DNA from 3 places in the Oxobacter pfennigii genome. Region 1 is predicted to be linked to each of the others. Evidence: riboswitches for the same ligand, from Rfam matches in the RefSeq annotation. Region 1 holds a riboswitch; each other region holds the start of a gene.
What was found. Region 1 has a riboswitch for cobalamin ahead of OXPF_RS13755 (DUF4430 domain-containing protein). Riboswitches for the same ligand answer to the same signal wherever they lie in the genome.
Positions count from the first base shown of each region.

Region 2: it holds a riboswitch for cobalamin, as region 1 does, so the genes downstream of both, OXPF_RS21650 (ECF transporter S component) here and OXPF_RS13755 (DUF4430 domain-containing protein) in region 1, are expected to answer to the same signal.
Region 3: it holds a riboswitch for cobalamin, as region 1 does, so the genes downstream of both, OXPF_RS10100 (M14 family metallopeptidase) here and OXPF_RS13755 (DUF4430 domain-containing protein) in region 1, are expected to answer to the same signal.

Region 1 is NZ_LKET01000039.1:86,059-90,317, reverse strand. It holds gene OXPF_RS13755 (DUF4430 domain-containing protein) at 1-1,942, opposite strand, end outside; cobalamin riboswitch at 2,147-2,334, opposite strand; gene OXPF_RS13750 (nitrogenase component 1) at 2,430-3,722, opposite strand; gene OXPF_RS13745 (nitrogenase component 1) at 3,691-4,259, opposite strand, start outside.
Region 2 is NZ_LKET01000027.1:29,745-34,003, reverse strand. It holds gene OXPF_RS06250 (efflux RND transporter permease subunit) at 1-1,538, shown strand, start outside; cobalamin riboswitch at 1,622-1,794, shown strand; gene OXPF_RS21650 (ECF transporter S component) at 1,959-2,462, shown strand; gene OXPF_RS06240 (hypothetical protein) at 2,462-3,193, shown strand; gene OXPF_RS06235 (MarR family winged helix-turn-helix transcriptional regulator) at 3,216-3,659, opposite strand; gene OXPF_RS06230 (MATE family efflux transporter) at 3,649-4,259, opposite strand, start outside.
Region 3 is NZ_LKET01000031.1:48,151-52,409, forward strand. It holds gene OXPF_RS10090 (ABC transporter permease) at 1-177, opposite strand, end outside; gene OXPF_RS10095 (class I SAM-dependent methyltransferase) at 225-914, opposite strand; gene OXPF_RS10100 (M14 family metallopeptidase) at 1,000-1,962, opposite strand; cobalamin riboswitch at 2,097-2,295, opposite strand; gene OXPF_RS10105 (coproporphyrinogen-III oxidase family protein) at 2,388-3,704, opposite strand; gene OXPF_RS10110 (flavodoxin family protein) at 3,732-4,247, opposite strand.

The DNA.
Region 1 (4,259 bases):
CACCCACGCCTCCAAAAGCTCCGGATGCGGGATAGCAGCCATCCAATGTGACGGTATAAGTGTAATCTCCGTTGAGGCCGTCGAAATGCCCCTCCGTCCCGGAAACCTCATTATTCTCACTGTCAAAAACTTTAATGAGCGCACCGGCGGCGCTGTCAACTCCCTCTCCGGCTATAATCTCAAAGTCTACGCTATAGTACATGGAAAGAGAGATTTCGTTTGTCCCATTTTCTGAAACTGTGAATTCGCCAGTTATGGTTGGGAATCCTTCCTTTGAGACCTCATAGTTATATGTACCGTCTTCCAGGGAGTAGGTGAAAGTACCTCCCGATACCGAGACAGGGACATAGGTAAAGCCGTCACGGAATATCTTTACTATTGCCTCTGGGTTATCCACAATAAATGTAAACACCCTCGGGTCGGTCATATTGACGGTGGTGATATTATATGTTCCCGTTATTCCCAGGCATTCGGCGGTAATGGTGGCAGTGCCCGCCGATTTAGCCGCAACGACGCCGCTGTCATCTACTGTAGCCACACCGGGGTTGCTGCTGCTCCAGTTTACAACATAATTGGGAGAAACGCTCAAAGGCACGGCACTTCCTACCTTTAGGCTCTCTACGCCTGCCGGCTGCGATACCTCAAAGGATTGGGGCAGTGATGACACGGCAGCATCCTTCTTTACCGGGTTTGCCACTATGCTGTCCACCTTGAAGGTAGCACAGTAAAGGCCCTCGCTTTCGGATGTGACATATTTGTCTCCAGCCTGCATATAATATGTATCTCCAAGCTTGCCTGCAAAAGCCACGTAATAGGCAGCCATGGGAAGATTAGCCGCCATATCCCGGACATATCCGGTGCCCGGATCATGGTTTAATGCAAGCTGTGTGCTGCTTTCTACAGGGCTGTCTAATTTTAAAGAAACGATGCCCTTTCCATCAATAAATTTGCCTGTACCATTGCAAAATACGGCGCCTTTCATAACATCAAATGAGGCTCTGTTACCCGAAGCCGCAATAAAGGATGCGTTATCCTTAATACTCATTGTTGAATCTTTAGCAAGATATACTCCGTTGGTCTGCCCATAGGTAAACAAAGAGCCTACCTTGACTGTAACCGGCCCGTCGGAGCGTATTCCATAGGATTGATCAACGCTGGTGGCATTGATCAATGTGACGGTACCGCCGTTTTGTATAAAAGAGGTACCGCTGCCACTGATCATAAGTGCCGCTGAGGTTCCTGCTCCTACTTTTTCCTGAAGGGCAACATTCAGGCTACCGCTGTTTACGGTAAGGGTTGGACCCGATGTAGCCTCCCCTCCTTTTGTCAGGTAGAAGCCATTGGATGTGTTAACACCCGTAGTGTTGGTAACCGTAACGTCAGCTTCATCAATGGTAATATCTCCGCTGGAATAAATTGGGTAGGAGCTACCAATGATATTAAGAGTGCCTGTACCCTTTATATTCAACTCTCCGTTTCCAATCCTGAACCCGGGTCCTTTTTCGTTGGAAATTGTATTGTCGGTGCCTGCCTTGACCGTCAGGTTGACAACAGCTCCGCCTTCAACAGAAAAAGCGTTGGCATTGGTGGCGGCATCGGCCGGTCGCAGGATTGCCGCGTTATCTAAGGTCAGGTTGACTGTACCTGCCGTGTCTATACTGACTATGGTTGATGTTGTGACGCCGGTAATCACATAATTACCGCCCTCGGTTATGGAAATATTCTCCGTAGCTTCCGAAAGATCTATTTCCACCGTAGTCGGAGTAGTAACATATGCAACAGCCGCCCCGTCAATGGCTTTAGTATAGCTGGCTGCAAGATGGCTCCCTGCTTCGGCCAGCGCATTGGCAGGGAATAATGATAACAGCATCATCAACACCATTAACGTTGAAAGCAGCCGCTTCAGCTTTTTTTGATACGTCTTCTTATGAAATAATTTCATTACGCTCTTTTTTCCCCCTTTAAAATAAAATTTATATACGTCTATTAAGCCTGTCTCTCTGAAATCACCCCCTTAAAAAGCAAAATAAAAAAACACCTCAATACTTTCAGAGGTGTTTAAAACACAATTTATTTTAAACAGCCAAAATAACCCAGACTGCCCTATAATATCGTTTCCCGACACTGTATTATCTTTCCCTCCGAAAGATTCAACAATTATCGGGCAGGTCTCCTGGCTGAGCTTCATCCTACTCCCTTATCTTCCCGGAATATATTCCAGTGATTTTTCAAGGTTTCGTCAACATCACAGTAACGGTGGGCTGCAGTGGTATTTCACCACTTTCCCTTTTAACCCATCCCTGTGGAATGGGCACCCGGTAATGGAATATTCAGTTTTAACATTAATAAAAATATAGCATACACTTACATCCAATACAATAGTAAAAGGGGTTTATAAATATCTTTTTTCGAAACAGAGTCTTTAAAATTTAAATAAATCTCAATCCGTTAATTACCTGCTCCAGTAAAAATAAAGCTCCTCTTTCTCCAAATAAAAACTTCTCGGTAACATCCACATATCCCAATGTCGGCATTGCTATTTCTACTCCGCAGAAGGTATCATCATTAAGCTTAAGCTGTGAAATGGTACTGCCGTCTGCAAATAACATATGGGTAGGTGTTTCTATAATTGGCCTGTCTAAAACTTCTTCGTAGCTAATGCCGGTCAGAAAGTCCTTGAGCTTTATATTAAAGGAAGTATCCGCTTCCGGCAAAATTGAAACAGCAGCCGGTATCATCCCGAGATAAGTACACAGCCATTTTGTCAGAGCGTAAGCTACAGAAGCCTCGGCCTTAACGGAAAATAACGAACCCTTTGGCAATCCCAGAAGAGATGAATACCGTGCCAGGAATAAATATGCCCTGGCTCTGGCTCTTTCTATTACTTCAATTGCCTTTTCCGGGTTTGCATCCAAGGCAATACAGACCTGCCTTATAAAGGCTTCCGCTGCATCAAAACCTATAGGAGGACCTTCATCGGGTACAATATATGGAATTTCATATTCGGCTTTAAACTTCTCTGCTATTTTCATTCCGTATTCGGGATAAAGCACAACATTTAATTGAGCCTCCGGCGCATGAGTTATTGTCTCTACAGAATCCGTTGCTCCTAAAGCCGAAATAACTTCAATGCCGCACAGATTTAAAAGAGCCTCTATGGCCTTATAATTGCTTTCAAAATACTTTTGATAAATACATAAGCCTATAAGGTTTACGGTTTTTTTACGGGTGCTTTTAGGACACATTGTAATGGTATCCATGACCTTCATTATGGCATTTTGATATCCTACGCCGAAGCTTCCCGAATAACCCGTGTTTTCCATTGAAAAACAGTAAATGCCGCTGACCTCCTGCTGGAGAAACTTCTCCAAATCGTCCCCTATCAGGGCGGCACCGGGAGAATTTATTACGGCAATCAACTTAAAATTCTTTTTTGTAACAGACCGCAGTATGGCCGTAAGCTTTTCACCGCTTCCGAAAACGTAATCATGGCTGTCAAGATAGGTGGAAGGTACCCTGGGCTGCCCGAAGTAAAAATCCTCGGAATACTCAAGAGGGTCGAAGGAAAGACTCCTTAAGTACTGGCTGTCGGATACGGCGCTGTGATAGAATTTGCATCCTGTCGGCCCGTTCAATATTACACAGGCATCCTTAATTCCTTCGATGGCAAAAACCGCACCCGTTAAATTATCAGGAGAAATATTTTCTGAATAAAATGTCATCCTTCTTCCACCCTTCCTTTAGGTTCATCCTGAAAAGCTGGCTCCATCGCCTTGCCATTATAACGCCGCTTAAAAAACCGGCAGTGGGGCAAAGAGGTATGGTATCCGCAAGTATGTCTCCATCCAGGTTTGTCGATGAGTAATTGGTAAGCAGAATATCAGGTTTTATCCGCTTTAGGTCGCCCGGCCTGTTTTCGTTATTATATTGAATGTGCAGCTCCTCGATTTTGTCTTTATATTCCGTCTGAAACAGGTTCTCCTGTGAATAATTCAGGATTCCCACAAATACTATTCTCATCTCCAAGTCTATTGCAGTCTGTAAAATCCAGTCTATATTATGATTAAATGTAGCAATCATAAGCTTTTTGCCCCTCATGTAAGGCTTTATTACATTAATCTCCTCATCATATTTTATTTTATATGCTGCAATTATGGAGTCTACATCCTCTTTATGAAAATACTCTCCTATTTTGCGAACCCACAGACAGCTTTCGTTAAACCCTACAGGAAAAGGCATGTCCAGAAATTCTGCCCTGT
Region 2 (4,259 bases), on a different contig from region 1:
ACAGAAAGAGCACCGTATTTATAGCCATTGCCGTATTTATAGCAAGCATGGTCTCCCTTTCAACAGTTGGTTCGGAATTTTTCCCCCAATCGGACCAGGGTCAGATTTCCATAAGCATATCCATGCCTGACGGCGCTGAAATTGAAGATGTGGCAAAATTGGTGTCAGACATTGAGGGAAAGATTGAAGGAATTCAGGAAATAAAGTCGGTATTTTCAAGGGCGGGTTCCGGCGGAGGTTATCTTGGCGGGGGCTCAAACAGCGGCTCTATTACAGTAATGCTGAAAAGCTTAAGCGAAAGAGAGAGAGGCTCTCTTGAAGTAGCAGATGAAATACGTAATCTGGTAAAGGATATACCCGGTGCTAAAATAGGAGTTACGGCCGCAACCGGCAGCATGGGTATGATGGGAGGTTCTCCTATAAGCATAAGCATAAAGGGAGACGATTTGGAAGAGCTGAAAAGAATAAGCGATGATTTTGAAAATATAATAAGATCTGTCGAAGGAACAAGAGAACCAAGCTCCAGCCTGGACAGAGAGGTACCCGAAGTTCAGATAAAAATAGACAGGCGTGCTGCCACCCAGTATGGCCTGACAGCCTCCCAGATAGCGTCAGCCGTAAGGGGAAATATTACAGGAAGAACGGCGACAACACTGAAATATGACGGTGATGAGCTGGACGTAGTTATAAAGAGCGATAATTTGTACAATGAAAGCTTATCCAATTTAAAGCAGATAATAATACAGACAGCCTCGGGTGCCAGCGTTACTATAGGCCAGGTGGCCGAGGTAACCATAGAAAAAGGCCCCATAACCATAAACAGGGATAATCAGGTTAGGGTGGTTACCGTATCCAGCCAGATTATGGGAAGAGACCTTTTGAGCGTGACAAATGATATAAATCAAAAGCTTATGGAATATAATATGCCGGACGGATATATTTTTGAGATAGGCGGAGAAAGCCAGCAGCAGCAGGAAGCTTTTGCCGATCTTGGAATGGCGCTCGTTCTTGCCCTTATCATAGTTTACATGGTAATAGCATCCCAGTTTGAGTCATTGCTGAATCCATTTATAATCATGCTGTCAGTGCCCTTCTCATTTTCGGGAGGCGCCCTGGCTCTGGCATTGACAAGAAGGTCTTTAAGCGTCCCGGCTTTTATAGGAGTTATAATGCTGGCCGGTATAGTTGTTAATAATGCCATAGTGCTGATAGACTACATTATAACAAGAAGAAAAAGAGGAGAGGACAGGAGGACTGCCGTTATAAATGCAGGCCCCATAAGGCTAAGACCGATATTGATGACGACTTTGACAACCATTTTAGGCCTTATGCCCATGGCATTAGGAATAGGCGAAGGAGCCGAGACTATGGCGCCTATGGGTACGGTGGTTATAGGCGGATTGACCCTTTCAACCTTATTGACACTGGTCTTTATCCCGGTAACCTATACATTGTTTGATGATCTTTCGGTATTTCTTAAGACAAAGCTATTTAAAAGGAAAAATACCGTTGCAGGAGATATAACAGCAGAAATGTAGTTTTAAATATTGTTTTAAGCAGCTAAATGTGATAATATAAACATGATATGATAATTCCTTACAGGAATTATCATATCATGAAAGCTAAATAAAAGCGTGAAGGTGCCATTATGGATAATAGGGAATGAGGTGAAAATCCTCAGCGGACCCACCACTGTACACGGTAGAGATTTTCAATTGCCACTGGCTTTTGCCGGGAAGGCGAAAGTCTTGTTATTCCGTAAGCCAGGAGACCTGCCTTTATGTAATATGTCTGTGCAGACAGGCAGCAGGATGACGGTAAAGTCCTTAAATACGGTATTTTTGTATTTAAGGACTTTTTTATATGTAATAAAGGGTTCCCGGGACCTGCTATAGCAATCAAAGATTGCCATAGTAGGTGGGATTCTTATTTTTAAAATTTCAAGGGGGAAAAGTATTATGAAAAAACAAAAAACAATTATTATGATGGGCCTTTTTATCGCTCTTAGCATCATAGGTGGGTACATAAAAATCCCTAATCCCGTTACATCAAGCATTGCATTTGATTCGCTGCCGGCATTTTTAGCATCTCTTGTCCTGGGAGGATTGCCGGGGGCTGCCGTGGCATTTTTAGGACATATGCTGTCAGCGGCATTGGGAGGTTTTCCTATGAGCTTGCCGATCCATCTCGTTGTAGCCGTTGAAATGGGAATAATAATGGTGGTATTCAGCTTTATAGCAAATAAAATTAACTTGATTGTGGCAATTATAGCAGGTATTATATTAAATGGTATTGTATCACCTGTTATACTGATATTCATTCCTAACTTAGGGCTGCCGGTATTTTTGGCATCACTTCTGCCGTTGATGGCTGCCAGCATATTCAATGTAATTTTGGCTGCAGTAGTTTTCTCATCCATTAAAAATGTAGGATTTGTGAAGGAGATTCAGGAGGCTAAATAATGGGATATTTTGGTCGGGATGTTGAGGTTGTGGATTGCGGCAATGTTTATATAGTGACTGCCTGCGATTCCAGCGGAGCTATAGGAAGCAAAGAGCTGGATGTCGTGAAGGTTACGCCTTATATAGTAGGAAGATATGCAGCCAGAGTGCCGCTTTTAGAGATATTGTCGGCAGGTGCATATCCCATAGTCATGTCCGTCACAATCTCAAACGAGCTGAATCCCACTGGAGAAGGCATACTGGACGGAGTATACGACGAGCTGAAGGCAAATGATATAAAGGAACTGCCAATAGCAATAAGCACTGAAAAAAATATGACCACAAAACAAACTGCCGTTGGCGTCACAGTTGTAGGAAGGTGCGGCAAAGAAGAGCTTAGGATTGGAACGTCAAGGGCTTTGGATGATGTGTATTTCTTAGGCATTCCCAAGGTAGGAAATGAGGTTGACGATCCGGATGATAAAGAGGTGGCAAAAGGAAATCATATAAAGCTGCTATCCTTTATCGAAGGGGTTCATGATATATTGCCCGTAGGCTCAAGAGGTATATTGGCAGAAGCGCAAACATTGGCTAAAAGCAATGGGTGTGAATTGATACTTGAACTCATAGGTGATGTGGATGTAAATAAATCCGCCGGTCCTTCCACCTGCCTTTTGTTTACCTGTTCACCCGGAACTAAGATTCCGAAATTTTTACATGCGCCAGTGGCTAGGATAGGCCGATTAAAATAGTTTATAGAAGAGATAAAGAGTCTTAAAGACTCTTTATCTCTTTTAATATCTCCTGAAATTCATTCATAGAGCTTATAAGCCGCTCAAGTTTGTCTTCAGAAAGCTTTTCCAATCTGCTGCCTATGATGTCCAGCTTTTTATCAAGGTCCTCATTTAAAAATTCCTGACCTTTATTTGAAAGGCTGTAAAATGTATTTCGCCTGTCCTTTGTATCGCTTTCCCTTGTAATATAGCCTTCCTCATCAAGCTTGTTTAGCATTATGCAGGTGCTGGAGCTTGATAAATTAAGCTTTTCACTGAGTTCTTTCAAAGTGCAGCGCTCCAATATTTTAAGGTTAAGCATGGTTTTAAACTGCTGCTCGGTTATGGGTCGGCTGTCATTGTGATAATTATGATAAATCTTCATGTGGCTGTTGAAATTTACGAAAAAATTTAAAAGTTTCCGGGCCGTTTCCTTATTCTGCATTGAGTACACTCCTTCTGACTACTGCTTTGTTTTTCCATTTGTCTGTTCTGTAATAACTATAGCACATCAAAAGACCAGCTATCCAGGCTACAGGAATGCCCCACCATATGCCGTCGGAACCAATTCTGGCAGATAAAAGCGCCGATGCGGGAATTCTTATGACCCATAGGGAAAGTATGGTAAAGAGCATAGGTACAAATGTATCTCCGGCGCCTCTTAATACCGCATTGACTATAAACTGGGTGGAGAATACTATAAAGAAGGCTCCCACTATGGTTAAATATCTTCCGCCTATTGCCTTTACGGCGGCGTCTGAGGTAAATATCGATATGAGGTGCTTTCCAAAGAGTATTACAACTATGGATATTGTCAAGGATATAGTGCCGGATATCAAAATTCCTGCCTTAAATCCCTGTTTTACTCTTTCGGGCTTGTTGGCTCCGATGTTCTGCCCTACAAAGGTGGATACCGCCATGGATACGTTCATACAGGGCATTACTGCAAAGGATTCAATCCTGGTAGCCGCCGTGTAGGCTGCCATGGTGTCGGTTCCGTAGCCGTTTACAATTCTGGTCAATGCCATCATTCCGGCAGAGACCA
Region 3 (4,259 bases), on a different contig from region 1:
GCCCAGCTCTTCCCTCGTTTTTTCCAGCATCTCAAGAGAAGGTGCAATGCCATTTTCAGTAAGCATAATCTCTGCCGGGTCGCTGGGGGAAAGATAGGACAGGGTAAAGGATAATATTGTAATACCTATGAAAGTGAGCAAAAATAATACCGCTGATTTTACAGCAGATTGAATCATGATATACCACCCTCTTTTAAAACAACATTAAAATTCATCAAGTAATTTTATTTCCCAGGCGCAGTAAAGCGGTAAATATACGCTTCCTGGTACTCATACTGCATCCTGTCGGCAATACAGTTAAACCAGGGATCCTCCGGATCTATATGAATATATCCTTTAGGAGGCATTCTCCGCATTTCTACCGAAAATCCTTCATAAAAAAACGCCCCGGCAATATCGTTTAAAGAGTGAAGCTGCATTGGAATTGTTCCCTGCCTGTCTATTTGCTTTTTGTAATAGAGCAGGCTGGGGTTTTTGCTGTAATCGGTATATGTGCAATAATATACGCCTCCGGGCTTTAATGCCTGCTTCATTTTCCAGGCATGTTCTTTTAAGTCCTGTAATAGATAAATAACGGAAATGCTGAAGGCCAGATTAAAGGTATCGATAAACTTGTCCACATTGGCGGTTGCTTCATATGAAATGGGCAAATCCTTTTTCCTCTTGTTGGCCACCTCAATGGATTTTTTGGCTAAATCAACGCCAACCCCCTTTAAAAAAGGTTTTTGTTGATATAAAAACCTTAAAAAACCTCCTTGATTACAACCAAAATCCAGAACAGTACAATCCAGAATATTTTTCTCCTTTATCATGTCCAGCACCTTATGCCAGTGGGGTTGATGATTATCCTCCATGGACTGTTCTCCGGCTGTGTCGTCATTCCACCATACGTCGTACAATTGTTCATCAGACATTAAATCTCCTCCTCATACTACTGATATTTATGTATAGATTCATACTCTCTTTTGTCAATTTCATCCCGGTATTATTTTTAGCTAATCACCAGTCAAGCTCTCCATATGCCACAAGTTCGCTCCCCTTTGGAGCCGAAAGAGAAGCACAATGATACAATACCACTCCGTCAAATTCCGCTGAATAAGTATCAATAATTTGGCCGAATAAATCCGTTGTGTATCCAAGCTTGTCGCCTTTCCTGATTTTTTGCCCGGCTGTAACGGCAGGCAGCCAGCATCCAGTACTCTTTGCTTCCGTATAGCAAACATTTGTTAATTCCAGAGGTGCTTTGTCAGGGAATATAAGGCTGTCATCGGCAAGTATATCCAGTCTTTTCAATACCCGTTTTGCATCAAGAATGTATTTTTCGACATCATCTTTAAGGCAAAGGCCATTGCAGCCTCTTTCCACAAGGATAGCCGGTATGCCAAGCATGGCGGCACAGCCAAAAGTGCCTGAGGTTTCCATACAATTTACCATGTAAGGCAAATCCAGAACCTGGCTCATTTTTTTAGATGCCTGTACAACTTTTGAATTGCAACTGCCTGAAAAATAGGCATAAGGTATCAGAGATTCATATAAATCACCGCCGTGAAAATCCATGTAATAATCGGCAGCCTTAAAAAACTCATTGGTTATAACGTAAGCTATTTTTTCTGCGATGCTGCCCTTTTCATCACCTGGAAACATGCGGTTTATGTTTTTCCCATCCTCCGGCACAACAGCGGCACAGCGCTTTGAAAAAGCCTGAAGATTGACCGGGTGAACAAGGATTATTTGACCGGAAATATCTTTGGGATCAAGCCCTGCTCCCAGCCGTATAGCCGTGAGGATTCCGGGATATTCGCTTCCATGTACTCCGGATGTGATGAGCATGGTCTTGCCTTGTTTTTCTCCATTAATCAATGTGACCGGCATCACTGTTCCGGTATCCAAAACCTTGATAAAGCCCTGTGCTTTAGTCCCTCGTTCTGCTGTAATTCCGCCTAGGGAAAATATGGGTTTCATTCTGCATTCTCCTCCATATAATAAATTTTTTTGCCACAATTAAAAAACCTCTCAACCGTAAACAGTCAAGAGGTAATAACAACCCATGCAAATAACATATGCATAAATGCACCTCTCTATCGCTCGTAGAGTTAAAATGGTGAATAAAACAGGCAGGTCTTCTGGCTTAAGCATCATCACCCTTGCAGCCTTCCCGGTTTCCCAGTGGCATTTAGCAAGGACTCTTCTTTCACAGCGGCGGGACCGCGTGGGATTTCTACCCACTTCCCTTTTCACCGGTTTATAATTTTGTCCATCAAAATCATAACCGGCACCTGTTTTTTTATATTCAATTAAGTTTCATTTTATATTATGACCATATGAAACACAATGAATTTTTCACCTTTATTTGTAATAATTTGTGCTGTTTCCATAAACTCCTTACTTCATTTCTCCCTTGTAGAGGCTTTAAGCCATTGGGAAACCAGCAATTCCGCTAATTCATTGGCAATGTTGTTTCCCCAGTATATGCCTTCCTTTGTAAGCTTGAAGCTGTAACCTTCGGGAACAATTAATCCTTCGATTTTTAATTGCTGCGCAAAAGCTTCAATTATATCACTACTTTGTTCCCAAAAGCCTGCCGGTTCAACGTCAAAATTACCAAACTGTATTTTGCCTATAAGCCGGTAGATATAATTATACATAGAAACTGTTAAAGCTCCTTGAAGGGTGTCTGCCCTGCCGGATTCAACGGCGGCACCATACTCTGAAATATCGAAGGGATTCATCCATATAAAATCCCCTAGCCTGCCGCCGGCGGCGGCGCCTAAAGCCAGTGTATCCCCTCCGCCGTAACGGGTTGTTACATATTTATACGCATCCCTTTTAGGCCTTACCATTTTTGTAAGTTCCAAAAGCTCGAAGCCTTCTTTTGTAAGCCAATCATATATTTTCATGAAAAAATCATATTCTTTTTTATCTGAATCTATGGAATCACGTTCCCCATCCGAAAACTGCGTGCCAAGCGCCGACCCTTCACGCAGCATTAGGGAATAAAATGATAATCCTGCAATATCCAAAGAAGAGATGTGCTTTAAATCTTTCTCTAATTCCTGCTCTGTCTGGCCGGGATAATTGTAAATAAGGTCCATACTCACATTTTCAAAGCCTTCATGCCTTAACTTGCTGATTTTTGAAACTGCATCCTCACCGCTGCCTCTTCTTCCCAGCAACTTTCTTCCCCTGTCACAGAAGGTCTGCACCCCTATGCTTAAACGGTTAACTCCTTCTTTTAAAAACATGTCTGATTTATCCTCTGTCAATTCGGTGATACTGGTTTCAACTGTAATTTCCGCATCATGTTTTAATGGCAGATATTCCTTGATAGCATGCAAAATATCCCTTAAATTGCCTGTTTCAAGGGAGGTAGGAGTGCCGCCTCCGAAATATACCGCATCAAAGCTGCTGTTTTGTATGTATGGAAATACGCCGTAGCTTTTTATTTCATTGATTATTAACTGGTGATAATCGTAAGCCGGAGCGCACAAATATCTTCGCATGTTGCAAAAAGTGCATATCTTGCTGCAAAAGGGTATATGTATATAAACGGCTTTAGGACGCGTATCCGGTTCCATCTGCAAAAGGTATTCCTTCAGGAAAGATTTTTCATTACGAAGCCTTCTTAAGGGAGCCAAGGCATCGTGATGTCCTTTTAAACGTTTTGAATACCTCCCTTTTACTTCTGACTGAATGTTATTCATCATTGTCCCCATCCCTGCTCTCCTTAAAAATTATATTCCCTCTGCCCTTCTAAGAACTTCCATGAATACCTTTTGTGCAGTTTCCAAATCCCTGGAATCGGGATGTTTTGCCGCTTCCATGTGCCTGTTGATCCTCTCCGGTGTCATGTAGTGGGGATGATCGGGAGGATATTGCCTGACCCGTTCGGTAAGTGCCGGATCTATTTTCCCCTGGCAAATAAAATCTCCAAGATATTCATTGGAAGCATCCACAAGCTGCTTAAGCCTCTCTATGACTTTCCCGGCATGAGGTGAATCAGGATAAGCTCCTAAAGTCGCAAACAGGGCAACCTTCTTATCCTTAACTCCCTGTATATATTCCTTCATTGCTGCATCGGCATTTCCCTTATCAATCCAGCATCCCAAAATAACCAGATCACAATCTTCCAATGCCGGCTGCTCTGAAACAGAGTGGATGAAGGTTCCTTCAGGCATTACCTCCAGGATGGCTTCGGCAACTTTTTTTGTATTTCCTGTTTTGCTGGAATACACAATCATTGTTTTCATATATTTCCCTCC